4 regions of the Pseudoduganella sp. jia 9 genome follow, and region 4 is predicted to be linked to each of the others. Evidence: predicted binding sites of a transcription regulator. Region 4 holds the regulator's gene; each other region holds the start of a gene.
What was found. Region 4 encodes sigma-54, which starts transcription at its own class of promoters, with help from an activator protein. Its sites were predicted from a motif close to TGGCANGNAANCTGCTTT; they were not measured.
Positions count from the first base shown of each region.

Region 1: a site for sigma-54 is predicted at 1,944-1,961, ahead of ACY34H_RS20345 (TorF family putative porin). Genes of this name have one in related genera too.
Region 2: a site for sigma-54 is predicted at 1,724-1,741, ahead of ACY34H_RS27450 (PEP-CTERM sorting domain-containing protein). Genes of this name have one in related genera too.
Region 3: a site for sigma-54 is predicted at 2,589-2,606, ahead of ACY34H_RS14330 (PEP-CTERM sorting domain-containing protein). Genes of this name have one in related genera too.

Region 1 covers NZ_JBUPWE010000014.1:251,436-255,645, reverse strand. The annotation lists gene ACY34H_RS20355 (YifB family Mg chelatase-like AAA ATPase) at 1-1,473, opposite strand, end outside; gene ACY34H_RS20350 (accessory factor UbiK family protein) at 1,569-1,823, opposite strand; gene ACY34H_RS20345 (TorF family putative porin) at 2,029-2,787, shown strand; gene ACY34H_RS20340 (P-II family nitrogen regulator) at 2,807-3,145, shown strand; gene amt (ammonium transporter) at 3,163-4,210, shown strand, end outside.
Region 2 covers NZ_JBUPWE010000026.1:35,152-39,361, reverse strand. The annotation lists gene ACY34H_RS27455 (esterase/lipase family protein) at 1-717, opposite strand, end outside; gene ACY34H_RS27450 (PEP-CTERM sorting domain-containing protein) at 731-1,600, opposite strand; gene ACY34H_RS27445 (bifunctional 2',3'-cyclic-nucleotide 2'-phosphodiesterase/3'-nucleotidase) at 1,901-3,910, shown strand; gene ACY34H_RS27440 (tetratricopeptide repeat protein) at 3,907-4,210, shown strand, end outside.
Region 3 covers NZ_JBUPWE010000010.1:73,144-77,353, reverse strand. The annotation lists gene ACY34H_RS14340 (M15 family metallopeptidase) at 1-707, opposite strand, end outside; gene ACY34H_RS14335 (hypothetical protein) at 957-1,478, shown strand; gene ACY34H_RS14330 (PEP-CTERM sorting domain-containing protein) at 1,736-2,533, opposite strand; tRNA gene ACY34H_RS14325 (tRNA-Asn) at 2,944-3,019, opposite strand; gene ACY34H_RS14320 (TonB-dependent receptor) at 3,102-4,210, opposite strand, start outside.
Region 4 covers NZ_JBUPWE010000004.1:289,169-293,378, forward strand. The annotation lists gene ACY34H_RS06195 (enoyl-CoA hydratase/isomerase family protein) at 1-902, opposite strand, end outside; gene hpf (ribosome hibernation-promoting factor, HPF/YfiA family) at 1,085-1,441, opposite strand; gene ACY34H_RS06205 (RNA polymerase factor sigma-54) at 1,549-3,021, opposite strand; gene lptB (LPS export ABC transporter ATP-binding protein) at 3,039-3,800, opposite strand; gene lptA (lipopolysaccharide transport periplasmic protein LptA) at 3,801-4,210, opposite strand, start outside.

The DNA of each region.
Region 1 (4,210 bases), on a different contig from region 4:
GGCCACGTGCCGTGCCTGCACCGTCTCGGAATTGTCCAGGTCGGCAATCGTCCGCGCCACACGCAGCACGCGGTGATAGGCACGGGCCGACCAGTGAAATTGCAGCATCGCCTTGTGCAACATATCCTGTCCAGCGCGCTCCGGTTTGCAGTGGCGATCGATCTCGCGCGAGCTCAGGTGCCGGTTGCTTTTTTGCTGGCGGGCGAGTTGCCGTTCGAATGCCGCTTCCACCCGCGCGGCGATGACCTGCGTGGACTCGCCGTCTTCGGCCGTGTGCAGCTTTTCCGTCGGCACGGGGCCGACATCGATCTGCATGTCGATGCGGTCCAGCAGCGGGCCGGAAATCCGGCCCTGGTAGCGATCGATCGCATCCTGGGAACATTTGCATTTCCCCGCGAGATGCCCGTGGTAGCCGCACGGGCAAGGGTTCATTGCCGCAACGAGCTGGAAGCGCGCAGGGAACTCGGCCTGGCGAGCGGCGCGCGAAATGGTCACGCGGCCGGACTCGAGGGGTTCGCGCAGCACTTCGAGCACGCGGCGGTCGAACTCCGGCAATTCATCGAGGAACAGCACGCCGCAATGCGCCAGCGAAATTTCTCCTGGCCGGGGCACGCTGCCGCCGCCCACCAGCGCGACGCCTGACGATGTGTGATGCGGCGCGCGGAATGGCCGCACCTTCCAGGCCGCCGCCGTGAACGTTCCTGTCAGCGACTGCACCGCGGCCGCTTCCAGCGCTTCGTCGTTCGTCATCGAGGGCAGCAGGCCTGCGAAGCGCGATGCCAGCATCGTCTTGCCGGCACCGGGCGGCCCCACCATGACGATGCTGTGGCCGCCGGCAGCCGCCACTTCCAGCGCCCGCTTGGCATGCCATTGCCCTTTCACTTCGGCGAAATCGGGATGCCCGGCGAGTACCGGCCGGGGCGCCGGACGGTGCCGCGCGATCCGGGCGGTATCGTCGGCCGCACAGAAGTGGTTGCATACCTCCAGCAGCGTGGCCGCCGGGTACACCGCGGCGCCTTCGACCAGCGCGGCTTCGTCGGCATTGGCCAGCGGCAGGATGAAGGCGCTGTGCACGTGCGCCCGCTGCATCGCGAATGTCATCGCCAGCGCGCCGCGGATCGGCCGCAGTTCGCCGGTCAGCGACAATTCGCCGGCAAATTCGTAGCGGGCCAGTGGGGGAGCGGGGATCTGGCCGGAGGCCGCCAGGATGCCGAGCGCGATCGGCAGGTCGAAGCGGCCGGATTCCTTGGGCAGGTCGGCCGGTGCCAGGTTGACGGTAATGCGGTGTGCAGGCATGTCAAAGCCGGCATTGACGATGGCGGCGCGCACGCGGTCGCGTGCTTCCTTGACTTCGGTTTCGGCCAACCCGACGATGTGAAAGGCCGGCAAGCCGTTGGCGAGGTGGATTTCAACGCTGACTTCAGGCGCTTCGATGCCGTTCAGCGCACGGCTTTTCAGGACGGCCAAGCTCATGATTCCCCGCTGCAAGCTGTGAGTAAACGAGACGATCCTGCATCGTAGGCGCTTGCAGCGGGCGCGGCCTTGCGCCGCGATAAGGCGGAAAAATCTTACAACGGGGCCTTTTCGGCAGCGATTTTTGCTTCCAGCTCGGCCAGGCGGGTTTCCAGCAGTTCCAGGCGGGCGCGCGTCTTGGCCAGAACTTGCGCCTGGATATCGAACTCCTCGCGTGTCACGAGATCGAGCTTGGAAAAGCCCTGCGTCATCATCGCCTTGACATTGCGCTCGATATCCTTGGCGGGCGAGTTTTCAATGACGTTGTTGATCTTGGATTGCAGGTCGGTGAAGAAGGCGTTCATGTCCACGATGGGCTCCAGGTGAGTTTTTTCGCACGAATGCACCACAATGGTGCCAGTACGAAGATTATTTGGTGCGAAAGCGGTGTTGCGCTCCGCGGCTCGGCTTTAGGCTCAGCAACTATTCGCTGGCACGCATTCTGCTTTAGCTAAATGGACAACGAGTCAAACGAATTTTAAACCGCAATAAAAGTTCACTCAAAAGGAAATCGCCATGTCATACCCGAGCAAGCGCTCCGCCCTGTCCATCGCCGTCCTGTTCGCATGTATCGCGGCAGGCCAGGCTCAGGCACAGGAAGCCGCCGCGGCACCCGAGGCGAAACCGGACAACGAGATCAGCTTTAACGCGGCCGTCACCAGCGAATACCGTTACCGCGGCATTTCGCAAACCCGCATGAAACCCGCGCTGCAAGGCGGCGCCGACTGGGTCAACAACCCGACAGGTTTCTACGCCGGCACGTGGCTGTCCACCATCAAGTGGGTCAAGGACGGTGGCGGCGATGGCAGCGTCGAATGGGACGTCTATGCCGGCAAGCGCGGCGACCTCGGCTCCGGCTTCACGTACGACGTGGGCGGCCTGGGCTACCTCTACCCATCGAACTCACTGCCGACCAGCGCAAACACGTTTGAATTGTACGGCCAGGTGGGCTATGGCCCCGCCACGCTGAAATATTCGCACTCGCTGACCAACCTGTTCGGTTTTGCCGACAGCAAGAACAGCCAGTACCTGGATGCCTCCATCAACCAGGACCTGGGTGGAGACTTCACGCTGAACCTGCACCTGGGCCGCCAGGAAGTCAAGAATAACGATGCCGCCAGCTACACGGACTGGAAAGTGGGCATCACCAAGGACCTCGGCATTGCCGCGTTGTCGCTGGCCTTCTTCGGTACCAATACCGAAGCGTACTACTCACCGAACGGCAAGAACCTGGGTAAATCGGGCGCCGCGCTGACCCTGTCCAAAACCTTCTGAAACACAAACGAGGCCTGCCATGAAAATGATTACCGCCATCATCAAGCCCTTCAAGCTGGACGAGGTGCGTGAAGCCCTTTCCGCGATCAACGTGCAAGGGATAACCGTGACCGAAGTAAAAGGCTTCGGTCGCCAGAAAGGCCACACGGAGCTGTACCGCGGCGCCGAATACGTGGTCGACTTCCTGCCCAAGACCAAGATCGAAGCGGCGGTCGACGATGACATCGTCGAGCAGGCCATCGAAGCCATCGAAACGGCCGCGCGTACCGGCAAGATCGGCGACGGCAAGATTTTCGTTTATAACCTGGAACAGGTGATCCGTATCCGGACCGGCGAAACCGGCAACGATGCGCTTTAAATAAAAAGGGGAATCCGATGAAGAAAATGATAACGAAGTGGCTGGCCGGGGCTGCCATGCTGATGGCGTTCAGCGCCGCGCCGGCCTGGTCGCAGGATACGACGGCCGCCGACGCACCGGCCGCAACCGCCACCGCCACCGCCGCGGCACCTGCTGCCGCGGAAACCGCGCCTGCGCCGGCACTGGCGGCTGCGGCACCGGCCGCCGCCGAAGCGGCACCAGCCGCCGCGCCCACGCCGCACAAGGGCGATACGAGCTGGATGTTCGTGGCCACGCTGCTGGTCATCATGATGTCGATCCCCGGCCTGGCCCTGTTCTACGGCGGCCTGGTGCGGTCGAAGAACATGCTGTCCATCCTGATGCAGATCTTCACGATCTTCTCGCTGATCATCGTGCTGTGGTGCCTGTATGGCTACTCGATTGCGTTCACCGAAGGCAATGCGTTCTTCGGCGGATTCAGCCGTGCGCTGCTGAACGGCATCTATGACCCCGTGGCCGGTACGTTTGCCTATGCGGCAACGTTCAGCAAGGGCGTCGTCATTCCCGAATTTATCTTCGTCGCCTTCCAGGGCACGTTTGCCGCCATCACCTGCGGCCTGATCGTCGGTGCCTTCGCCGAGCGCGCGAAATTCGCTGCCGTGCTGGCCTTCATCGTGATCTGGTTCACGTTCGCCTACCTGCCGATGGCGCACATGGTCTGGTTCTGGGCCGGCCCGGATGCGATCACCGATGCCGCGTCGCTGGCCACCGTGACCGCCAAGGGCGGCTACCTGTGGAGCCACGGCGCGCTGGACTTCGCCGGCGGCACCGTGGTGCACATCAATGCCGCCGTTGCCGGTCTGGTCGGTGCCTACATGATGGGCAAGCGCGTCGGCTACGGCCGCGAATCGATGGCCCCGCACTCGCTGGTGATGACGATGATCGGCGCGTCGCTGCTGTGGGTGGGCTGGTTCGGCTTCAACGCCGGCTCCGCGCTGGAAGCGGGCGACATCGCTGCGCTGGCCTTCGTGAACACGCTGCTGGCCACCGCCGCCGCCACCGTGTCCTGGCTGTTCGCCGAATGGA
Region 2 (4,210 bases), on a different contig from region 4:
ATTGGCGGCCACCGAGCCATTGCCGCCGGCACCCTGGCCCAGCGAGAAGCGGGTGAACAGCACGCCGCGCTCTTCCAGCGCACGCAGCACGCCGTTGGCCGACGCTTCTTCCCAGGTGGACAGGTTGGCCGAGATGCCGTGTTGCAGCACGTAAGGCGGCGTGGCCTCGAATTCCACCGATACCCAGTCCACCGACATGCACCAGTTGTCGAAGTTGTTGGCGGTGTCGATGTCGATCAGCAGTTCGTTATCCTGGCCGAACTTCAGTTCCTCGATCGGCACGATGATCGAATCGTCCGTCCAGGTCTGGTCGAAGCCTTCCAGTGTTTTCTTGAACTTGCCGTTGAAGCTGACCCGGTCGACTTCGGGAGCGTACGTGCCGTCGGTCGGCGACTTGTCGTCGATGTCGAACACGGGGAAGCGGATGGTCGCCTGCGCCGACAGCACGCCGTTGGCCACCAGCTTGCCCGGGTCCTTCAGCGTGCCGTCGCCGTTCAGCTGGGCATCGTTGACGACTTTCGGCAGCGGGATGCGGATGCGCAGCGGGCTGCCGCTGCGGAAGGTGCAGCCGGTGTCGAGGCCGGTACCGGAATCGACGACATACACGCCGAGTTTTTCCTCCGGCGGCGGGAACGGCGACGACGTCTGGGCCATCGCGGGCGCGGCGCATGCCGCGGCAATCAGCGCCGCCAGCGGCGCCTGTTTCAGGATCTGCATGGTGGTCTCCGGCTCAGTTGGCGATGACGGGGTCGAACAGCATGACGGCATCGCCGCGCGGGGCGATCCGGCCGCTGATGCGCTTGCCGACCTGGCTCTTCGAGATTTCGCCGGCGACCGACACCCACTCGACGGCGCCATTGGCCAGCTTGATCTGCGCCCGGCGGCCTTCCACGGCGATGACCGTGGCGGTCACGGCGCGGGGAGCCTGCGCGGTGGCGGCCGGCGCCTGCTTGACGACCGGTTGCTGGGCCGATGCCGGCGCGGCGGCGGCCAGTGCCAGCGCCGCGGCGGCACCGGCGGCGCGCACGCGGCGGCGGCCCGCCAGGGCCATGCCCGCGGCGCCGATCAGCAGCAGCGCAAGGCTGCCCGGTTCCGGCACCGCGGTGCCGCCGGGAGCGATGGCGAAGGCCACGCGCGCGGCGCCGAAGTTCGTATCGAGGTCGCCGAAATCGCTGGACAGGAAGATCAGCCCGGCATCGTTCAGGTCGAGCTGGACCGCCGTCGCGGCGCTGGCGGCCAGCGCTTCGAATGTCAGCGTGAGGAAGCGGAAGTCGTTGGCCTGGCCGGCATCGAGCGCGGCGGCGCTATTGCCGGAAACCCCGAACGCATCGATCCTGCCGCCGTTCGCGGCCGCGTCACCGTTGAAGCCGAACGAACCTGCCTCGGGCAGGTCGAGTTCGTTGCGCTGCGATGCGGGGTCGGTGAAGCCGAAGCCCGTGAGCTTGAGCAGGCCGCTGTCGAACAGCACATCGATGTCGAAGCCGGACAGCGAATCGTTGGCGGCGCCGGTCAGGCCGCCGATGCGGAAATCGACGCTGATGCTCTGGCCGACGCTGTACATGCTGGCGGCGGTGGACAGGTTGATGGTTGCCGCGTGCAACGGTGCTGCGCACAGTGCGGACACCGCCACAGCCCGCAGGCAACGGCGAAGGATGGATGAAATGGTCACATGGTCCTCGTTTTGGAAAATGTCGTTATCGGCACGAACGTACCGGCGAGCTCATCAGCAAAATATATGCCAGATTGATAATCTTCCTCAGAAACAAGTACTTAAAAAAGTGCTAAGTTTTGATCTATCTCAAGATGTAAAGAAACCCGACAGTTTGGAAACGCGCCGCATCTATTGTCGGGACGCCCATCCCTTGCGTATCATGGCCGGTCTTTCACCATTCGTTCACTGATGAAACATCCCGCACCGAACCGCCACTTACTGCTTTGCCTGCCGCTGCTGCTGGCTGGCTGCGCCACGATGCCGGGCGGCGTGCCCGCCGGCAGCCAGGCCACCGTTGCCATTCTTGAAACGACGGACCTGCACGCCAATGTCGTCAGCTACGACTACTACAAGCTGGCACCCGAGCCGTCGATCGGGCTGGAACGCACGGCCACGCTGATCGCGCAGGCCAGGGCGCAGTTCCCGAACAACGTGCTGCTCGATAACGGCGACACGATCCAGGGCACCGCGCTGTCGGACTACCAGGCGTTGGTGCAGCCGCTCGATTGCGATGCCACGCTGGCGATCTACAAGGCGTTCAATGCGCTCGGATACGACGGCACGGGGATCGGCAACCACGATTTCAACTACGGCCTCGCTTACCTGAACCAGGTAACGGGCAGCCGGTTCGATGTCGAAGGGGTGGAGGAGGGCAGGCGCTGCGCCGGCCCGGCATTCCCGCAGGTATTGGCCAACGTGGTCAGCGTGAAATCGCACCAGCCGCTGTTCAAGCCTTACGCGATCATCGACAAGCGCATCACGGCCACCGCGCCGGACGGGCGCCAGGTGCCTGCCACGCTCCGTGTCGGCATCATCGGTTTCACGCCCCCCACCATTCTCACGTGGGACAAGCGCTGGCTCGAGGGCAAGGTGGTGGCCGAAGGCGTGCGTGAAACCGCTCTGCGCTACATTCCCGAGATGCGGGCGCAGGGGGCCGACATCGTGGTGGCGATTTCCCACGGCGGCCTCGATGCCGCGCCGTATTCGCCGTCGATGGAGAACGGCAGCTGGCACCTGGCGCGCGTGCCGGGCATCGACGTTATGCTGATCGGCCATTCGCACCAGGTGTTCCCGAACGCGGCCAGCAGCGTGCCGCAGTTCGACCTGCCCGGCGTGGACAAGGCCAGGGGCCTGGTGCACGGCGTGCCGACCGTGATGGCCGGCCTGTGGGGCAATCACCTGGGCGTGATCGGCCTGTCGCTGGCCTGGAACGGCAAGGCCTGGGTGATCGACAAGGCGCGCACCACGGTCGAGGCGCGGCCGATCGCCGCCGGCCGCGACGCGGTGGCCGCCGACCCCGCCATCGCACCGCTGGTCGAAGCGGAACACGCCGCCACCATCCGCTATGTGAAAACCCCGGTCGGCAAGACCGACTTCCGCATGTCCACGTATTTCGCCGACGCGGGCGACGTCAGCGCCATCCAGGTGGTCAACCAGGCACAGGCTGCCTACCTGCGCGACTACGTGCAGGCCAACCTGCCGCAGCTGGCGCATTTGCCGGTGCTGTCGGTGTCGTCGCCGTTCAAGAGCGGATCGGCCGGCGTGACCGATTACACGGACGTGCCGGCCGGTGGCATCGCGCTGAACAACGCGGCCGACCTGTACCTGTACCCGAACGCGCTGTACGGCGTGAAGGTGACCGGCGCCGGGCTGCACGCATGGCTGGAGAAGGCGGCCGGGCGCTTCAACACGATCGACCCGCGCCGCGGCGAACCGCAGGAACTGGTCAATACCGGCTTCCCCGGCTATAACTTCGACGTGCCGTCCAGCGCCGAGCTGCGCTACGAGATCGACGTCACGCAGCCACCCGGCCAGCGCGTGAAGAACCTGCAATTCCGCGGCGCGGCGGTCGTGCCCGCACAGGAATTCCTGGTCGCGACAAACAACTACCGCGCCAGCGGCGGCGGCGCGTTTCCCGGCCTCGACGGCAGCAGCACGGTGGTGGCCGCGCCGGACAACAACCGCGACGTGCTGATCGCGTACATCCGCAAGCAGGGCCAGCTGACCCGCGCCCTCCATGGCAGCAGCCGCAGCTGGCGCTTCGCGCCGGTGGCGACAGCCGGCCCGGTGGTGTTCCGCTCCGCGCCCGGCAAGGAGGCGCTGGCGCGCGAAGCCGGGCTGGCGAACGTGCGCGAGCTGCGTGCCGACGATGGCGGCGGCAAGGGCTACGCGCTGTACACGATCGACTTGGCGCGATGAGGAAGGCCAGCATGGCGGTCGCGCTGCTGGTGTCGTTCACCATGCCTGCCGGCGCAGCGGACCTGGACGCCGCGCGCGCGGCAATGAACGGGCCAGCGTCGGGCTGGGCGCCCGCGCTGGCCGATCTCGCCGCCGGGGCACGGGCCGGCGATGCCAGGGCCGCATGGCTTGCCGGGCTGATGGTTCGCAACGGCAAGGGCACCGCTGCCGACAGCGCGGCGGCCGCCATCTGGCTGGAACAGGCCGCGCGCGGTGGCGTGCCGGAAGCGATGTTCGTGCTCGGTAACATGCGCGTCGAAG
Region 3 (4,210 bases), on a different contig from region 4:
TCCTTTTCCGAGATCACGACCTTGCCGTTGCGCAGGAAGGCACAGTCGCCCGCCAGGCCGAACTGGTGCCAGCTCTGGAACGCCCGCGCATTCGTGACGTGCCCGCCGGCGTCGGCCAACCGGTTCTGCCGCTCCGGGCTGCGGTAGCCCTCCAGCAGCACCATCTCGTAGCCGTACTGGTCGCGCATGATCTTGAACACCAGCAGCAGCCGCTGCGTGAATTCCGGGTCGAGCAGATCCCAGTTGCGGTTGGCACTGGCCAGTTGCGGGCGCACCAGCGTCACGTCGGCGGTAGTAAAGACGGCGGGTGGCAACGGCATGGGTGCGGCCAGCCGTTCGCCGCGCAGCAGTTCGGCCACCTGTTCGTTGACGGCGTGGTCCTGGACGGGGACGCCGGGTAGCGCCGTGCGCCCGGCCAGCAGCAGCGCCGCCAGTGGCGGCAGCAGCACCAGTACGGCGCAGCCGCCGGTCAGCAGCGGGTAGCGCCACACCAGCCGTGCTGCCCGGGCAAGCGAGGCCCGCACGCCGCGGCCAGCCAACAGCAGGCCTTGCGCGCCTTGCGTATTGATGCCCCGCCAGGCGCGATCGGCATCGCGGCTTAGCCGCATCACCGCCGCGCCGGCGGCGTCGCGCCCTGCCGGAAAGACCAGCAGCCAGCCGGCCAGGCAAGCGGCCATGAACAACAGCAGCATGGAAAGGAGAAACATGGTGCGCTCCGTCAACATGATTAAAAAGTTTCCGCGCGACACTGACCGGCGAACGGGCTGCCCATCGTAAGCCACGGCCCGGCCCGCGCAAGCGCCTACATCAAGCTTTGGAGGACAACCTTGGATTCATCGAAAACCGGCAGGGGCATATTGGCCAGACTCGAACACAAGGCCGCGGAGCCGCCGCGGCACATCGCCGACTCCACGCCGTCGGCTGGCCGCGGCGCCGCGCTGGTGGTGAGCGCCGGTATGCTGATCGGTGCGCTGCTGGCGTGGTGGCTGTACAGCGGGCCGTCGCCTGTGATCGTGCAGGAAACGCTGCCGCCACTCGCGCAGGCCACCCCGCCGCAGCCGGAGCCCGCAGCGGTGGCGGAAACCGCGGCGGCGGCCATTGTCGACGAAGCGCCGCAGCCGACCGCTGCCGCTTCGCCAAGGCCGCAAGCGGTGCCAGCCCCGATCGCGACGATCGTGATGCGTCCTGGCCGCGCGGTCGTGACCCGGCAGCCGGCCAAGCAGAAGGCAAAACCGAAACGCAGGGCGGAAATGCACGAAAAGCCGCGCCGCGCCTCCGTTGCAATACGGGATACGGATGTTGCCTTGCTATCCGCCCTTATGGCCCATGCGGGCGATCACGACGTCGTCGAAACACGCGCTGGCGACACCACCGAAAGCCTGCTGCAGCGCTGCCGGCGTGTCGGTGGCGAAGAAGGCCGGCTGTGCCGCATTCGCATCTGCAGTAGCAGTGCTGGCGGGGCCTGCCACATTGAATAACGCCGTCTCCTCCGGCGGCCGCGCGATGCGGCTGCACTCATGTTTGTGCCCAGCCTCACTCGTTCGCGCGCCCCCTCACGCCAAGCACGCCGCAACATGGAACGGCGCGAGTTCCTCGAACAGCACGGGGGTAATGCCGGTCTCGGCAAGGCCGGCGGTGGGCAGTTGAGTGCGTGATTCCCCCAGAAACACAAAAGCCCAGCGCGGCACAACGCTGGGCGGTGGGAAGCTTCAACTGCCTGGAATGGCAGTCGACACTATGTCTTGCGTGCCTTGTGCCGGCGCACGAACGCCAATGCCAGCCCGCCCAGGCCAACCAGCGCGAGCGAAGCCGGTTCGGGAACTTCCTCCTGGAAGCCGATCGCCACCTGCCCGCGGCTTGTCAGGCTGCCGCCAGGGGCCAGCGTGAAGCGGAAGATTTCTTCGAGTCCATACGCTCCCACGACAGGAAAAGGATTCGGCCCGCTGCTGTTCGAGTAGGAATAGGCATCGGTGCCTGCCGTGTCGGTGAAAAGATGGATACGCGTACCCGGCCGCGACGGGTCGAAGGGGTCGACGCCGGGCTGCGAATTGCCGGGCCTGATCCACCATTCGTTCGTCACCGTCGAACCGCTCGACAGCAGGAAAGTACCACTGGCGGAGGTAGAGAGCGAGGCGATATCCGAGTAACCGTTCCCCCCGACGGCGACGTCGACCTCGACTGTGAATCCGCTGTTGTTGATGACGCTGAGCGAGCTGCTGTCGAGAATATCCGGATTGCCGATGGTCTGACGGTGCAGCGATCCGCTGACCATCACGTTGTTGATATTGACAGGTCCGGGGGTCGTACCGCCCAGTTGCAATACCATGCCGGTACTGTCCACATCCTGGATACTCCCCCCGTAAGAGCAGGAAGGGTTGTTATTGTCGCTGGCACAAAACTGGACCGTGGTACCACCGATCTGCCTGATCTGCCCCGCCAGCATCAAGGTCGCCTGCGATGTCAGGGGGATGCATCCCAGTGCCGACGCGACGGCGACGCTGGCCCACACAGGCGTTTTCAGTGTGCTTTTCATGATTGTCCTCTCGATAGACGTTGGTAAATGAGCGTTCGATCTTCTCGCCTTTACCGTTGCATATCTCGTGCCCGCGCGGGTTCGGAGGGCGGCATCACTGCCGGGTAAGTTTTGCCGACATGGGGTTTCTTGCATTCGACAATCAAGACACCAGGGCGCCGGTCAGCGCGGTCCGCATCCGGCCTCAAATGCCGCATTTGCCGAAGATCGAGGGGAGAAATGGTGTCAAGGAGTTCGACGCACACACCTGTCAGGCGTGCCTGTCTCGCGGTGGCGTAGGGACAAGCCAGCGCCGTCTGGTTGCGGCATCAGCCGGTGGTAACGTTCCGTCGTTGAAAACCGCGCCTGTGCTGCGGGAACCGCACCGTAAACGTCAAAAGCCCAGCATCGCTGCTGGGCTTTTTGTATTCTGGCTCCCCGACCTGGACTCGAACCAGGGACCTGCGGATTAACAGTCCGTCGCTCTACCGACTGAGCTATCAGGGAAAAGAGGCCGTATTATAGCGGCCACTTTGACCGCTGGCAAGAAAAAGTGCTTTCCTTGCCAGCGGCATCAAACAACGATCTCTTAGAAGAGACCTTTCAGCTGCACACCCCACTGGCGCGGCTCGTTGACGAAGCCGGTCAGGTTGTTGAAGTCGATCGCGCCCGTGATGCGGCGCTGGTCGGTGATGTTGCGGCCGAACGCGGCCACTTCATACTTGCCGCCCTGCCAGTTGTAGCCGATGCGCAGGCCGCCTTCCGTCAGCGGCGCGCCGGTGAACTCCTTCGCCTCGTACAGGAAGAAGTTGACCTTGCTGCGGTACGACCAGTCGGTCAGCACGAACAGGTTGCCTTCGGCCAGCGGCCAGTTGTAGCGGGCCGACAGGTTGACGATCCACTTCGGCGCCTGCGGCAGCGCATTGCCGTCGATGACGACGCGGCCGGCGGCGTTGATCGGGTCGATCACCGTGCACTGGGCGCATTTGTTGACCGACAGCGAAGGATCCTGGATCTTCGTGTAGTTGTAGCTGGTCGATGCCGCCACCTTGAAGTCCGGCGTGACGAAGCCTTCGATCTCGGCTTCGATGCCGCGGCCCTTGGTCTTCTCGGCGTTGATCAGCGCGGTCACGTTGGAGTTGCCGCCGACGACCGTCAGCTGCTGGTCCTTCACGTCATAGTCGAAGATCGACAGCGAAGCGCGGGCGCGGCGGTTCAGCAGGTCGGCCTTGATGCCGGCCTCATACGACGTAATGGTTTCCGCATCGGCGATGGTGGCCGGGCCGGAAGCGGAAGGCGCGCCGATCGACGGTGCGCGGAAGCCCGTTGCCACGCGGGCGTAGGCGGACACGTCCGGGTTGATCGCATACGTTGCCGACAGATCCCAGTTGGTCTTGTGGCGTTCCGCGTTGATCGTCGACGGGCCCTGCAGCGTGGTGCCGCTCGCTTCGATGGTGCGGAAGTCCTTCTTGTCGTTGGTGTAGCGCAGGCCGCCGCGCACGGTCAGTGCATCGGTGACCGCGTAGTTCACGGAACCGAATGCCGCCCAGGCCTTGTTGCGCTGGTTGCTGACTACGCGGCTGGTGCGCGCGCCAGCAGTGTTGAAGTTGTCGCTGCCGCCGGTGGCGTCTTCGTCGAAGTAGTACACGCCTGCCTGCCAGCTCATCGGGCCGGCCTGCTTCGATTCGACACGGAATT
Region 4 (4,210 bases):
TTGCGCTCCATCCGCAGGCAGTCGGCGATGCCCATTGTTGCGCCGCGCCGTATCATCTCGGCTGTCACGCGCATCATCAGCGGCGAACGCCGCGCCATCGCGGCCAGCGCGTTCTGCGCGAACGGGTGATCGTCGCGGCGCAGCGAGGCGACGATGTCGGTCACCGAACGGTGCGCGAAATGGTCGTCGATCAGTGCACGGTGCGCCTGCAGTTCCGATGCGCCCGCCTCCCCGCGGAGCGGCCGGGCGAACATGGCGACCGCTTCGCGCAGTCCGGCACCGGCGGTGGACCCCACCAGGTCGGCCAGCAGCGGCAGCTCGGGGGCGGGAACGTAATGATCGGCCAGGCCGCAGTACAGCGCATCGGCAGGACCGATCATCAGCGCCGTGAGCGCCAGGTAAACGCCCAGCTTGCCGGGCGCACGCGCCAGGAAATAGCTGCCACCCACGTCGGGAAACAGCCCGATGTTCACCTCGGGCATCGCCAGCCGGGTGCGGTCGGTTGCCACGCGCACGCCGCATTGCGGTCCGCCCTGCGCGATGCCCATGCCGCCGCCCATCACCACGCCGTCCATCACGGCCACGTAGGGTTTCGGAAAGCAATGCACGAGGTAATTCAGCGCATATTCCTCGGTAAAGAAATCTTCGATCAGGGCACTGCCGCGCTGCGGCGTGGCGCTGCCGGCGGCATGGAAGAAGCGGACGTCGCCGCCCGCGCACAGCGCCCTGTCGGAGCTGCTGCGGATGACAACGGCGGCAACGTCCTCGTCGTCGCGCCAGGCCAGCAACGCGCCCGTGATCGCCCGGATCATCTCGAGCGACAGCGCGTTCAACGCCTTCGGCCGGTCGAGTGTGATGAAGCCGGTGCCGTTACGCACCTTGATATGGACGTGGTCGGTCATGGTGTCTCGCATCGTTGTCGTTATTGGCCTCATTCTAGCCATGGATGCGAACCATGTGGGATAAACGTGGGATGTACGCAAGACCTGTGTGCAGGGCGCGCATGCAGGCGCCACATATAACAAAGGGCGCATCGTGCGCCCTTGTGTTGCAGCAGTCGAGGGACTGCGACCTGCGACCGTCGTTATGCGGTCGACGCGGGATTTTCGGTCTCGCTCAGGTACTTGATGGTTTCATGATTGTGGTTCTGCACTTTATCCTTGTGCTTCATGACCTGGCGGTCCAGCTTGTCGATCAGCGTGTCGATGGCCGCATAAAGATCCTGCGCGACGCTTTCGACGAACACGGTCTTGCCCGACATCCGCAGGTTGATCTCCGCTTTCTGTCTTTTCTCTTTCTCGGTGAGATTATCTACACTCAGGATCACACTGACATCGATCAACTGATCGAAATGGCGTCTGACGCGTTCCAGCTTGTTCTGCACATATTCGCGAATGGCAGGGGTAACGTCGATATGGTGTCCACTGATGGTCAGATTCATACACACACTCCTAAAGAAGATATTACAGGTTCGTGCGTTCTCCACCAAGCAAGTAAGGCGGCGCAGAGGAACCCAAGCACTACCAGGATTTGCTGCCAGGGTTTTGCTTACAGGGATTTGCGGAGGCTGACCGGGGGAATTTTCAATGCTTCGCGATATTTGGCAACAGTGCGTCGCGCAATCACCATGCCTTGTTCACCCAGCATGTCCGCAATCTTACTGTCGGATAAAGGGTTCTTAGGGTCTTCGGCTCCTGTGAATTGCACGATCAGCGCCCGGATCGCAGTCGAGGATGCTTCCCCGCCAGCTTCGGTTGCCACGTGGCTGCCAAAAAAATACTTCAACTCAAACATGCCATGCGGAGTCAGCATATATTTTTGAGTTGTTACCCGAGAGATAGTGCTCTCGTGTAGGCCCAGTGTATCAGCTATTTCACGCAACACAAGGGGTCTCATTGCCACCGCGCCATGCGAGAAAAAGTTCTTCTGGCGCTCGACGATGGCCTGGGCCACGCGCAGGATCGTGTCGAAGCGCTGGCGCATATTCTTGATCAGCCACTTGGCTTCCTGCAGCTGGGCATTCATCTGGGTTTCACCCTTGCCCTGCTTGAGCAGGCTGGCGTACAGCGCGTTGACGCGCAGGCGGGGCATCACATCGTTGTTCAATGTGACGATCCAGCCATTGCGCCCCCGCTTCACCACCACATCCGGTACCACGTAGTCTGACACGTCGGCCGCGAACGCGGCGCCCGGATGCGGGTTGCACTGGCGGATCACCGCCTGCGCCTCGCGCAAGTCTTCGTCGTCGCAATCGAGTGCCTTCTTCAGCTTGTTGAAGTCGCGCTGGGCGAACCATTGCAGGTGGTTTTCAACGATGCACAGGGCCATGCGCCGCGTCACCAGCGGCACATTCGGCATGCGCCGGATCTGCAGGGCCAGGCATTCGGATGCACTGCGCGCGCCGATGCCCGCCGGGTCGAAGCTCTGCAACATCTTCAGCGCGGTACGCAATTCGTCGGTCTCGATTTCCAGTTCTTCCGGCAGCCGCGCGTGGATCTCCTCCAGGCTCTCCTCGAGGTAGCCGTTGTCGTCGAGCGCATCGATGATCAGCTCCACCAGTGCCCGGTCGCGCGATTCGAGCACGGTCACGCGCATCTGCTCCATCAGGTGCTCGCGCAGGCTGCGGTGGCTCGCTTCGAGCTGGGGGCGGGCATCGTCGTCGTCCGGGCCCTTGCCGCTGCCCGCACTGCTCCAGTCGGTATCGCCGGTGCCGGCATCGAGCCCCTCGCCACCGCCATCGAACGGCTCGGGTTCGGGCGTCGCCGGCGCATCCTGCGGTGGCCCGCCTTCCGGTGGCGCTTCGCCGGGGGCCTGCGCGGTGTTGATGGCACCGTCACCCAGCAGGCGCACCGAGCGGTCGAGCGGGTCGTCGAGCCGCTCGAGCAGCGGATTATCGGTCAGCAGCTGTTCCAGTTCCTGGTGCAGCTCCAACGTGGACAATTGCAGCAGCCGGATCGACTGCTGCAATTGCGGCGTCAGCGCGAGGTGCTGGGAAGTGCGCAGTTGCAAAGACTGTTTCATAGCTGATTAATGCCCGGTCACATGCGGAAATGTTCACCCAGATATACCCGGCGTACGGACTCGTCGGCAATGATATCGTCGGGTCGGCCGGAGGCCAGTACGCTGCCCTGATTGATGATATACGCCCGGTCGCAGATGCCCAGCGTTTCGCGCACGTTATGATCCGTGATCAACACGCCGATGCTGCGCTCCTTCAGGAAGCGCACGATGCGCTGGATCTCGATCACGGCGATCGGGTCGACACCGGCAAACGGTTCGTCCAGCAGCACGAAGCGGGGGTTGGTCGCCAGCGCACGGGCGATCTCCACGCGGCGCCGTTCGCCGCCGGACAGCGACAGCGCCGTGTTCTCGCGCAGCTTCTCGATCTGCAGGTCGGCCAGCAGCGCGTTCAGGCGTTCGTCGATCGCCGCCTTGCCCAGCGGCTTGCCGTCGACCTTCTGGATCTCCAGCACGGCGCGGATGTTCTCTTCCACGGTCAGCTTGCGGAACACCGACGCTTCCTGCGGCAGGTACGACAGGCCGAGGGTGGCGCGCTTGTGGATCGGCAGGCTGGAGATGTCGGTGCCGTCGAGGTCGATGGTGCCGGCGTCCGACGCGACCAGGCCCACGATCATGTAGAACGACGTGGTCTTGCCGGCACCGTTCGGCCCCAGCAGGCCGACCACTTCGCCGCACGCCACCTGCAACGACACGTCATGCACCACCTGGCGCTTGCCGTAGCTCTTTTGCAGGCCGCGCACGATCAGCGTGCTGCTGCAGTTTTCCTGCACTTGCGCCATTTAATTCCCCGCTGCCGGCGCGGCCGGCGGTTGCGTTGCGGACGGCGCCGCCGGTGCGGTGCGCTTCGGCTGGATCACCATGGTGCCGCGCCCGGCGCCCGGCTTGTCGGCGCCGCTGCTGGTATTGCGCACGCTGAAGAACTCGCGGCGGCTGTCGTACGAGATGAATTCGCCCTCGACCTCATCGCTCGGCTTGCTGCCTTCCAGGCGGCGGATCTTCGCCTTCGAGTACATCTTCACCAGCTCGGCCTTCTCGTCGTACTCGATGCGGTCGGCTTCGCCTTCCATCCACTGGTCGCCTTCGCCGTCGCGCTTCTGGCGGAACGTGACCTTCTTGCCGCCGCCGGTCAGCGTGGCCAGCTGGTAACCGTCCGGCGTGTAGGTAACCACCGCCTTGTCGGCCTTCATCC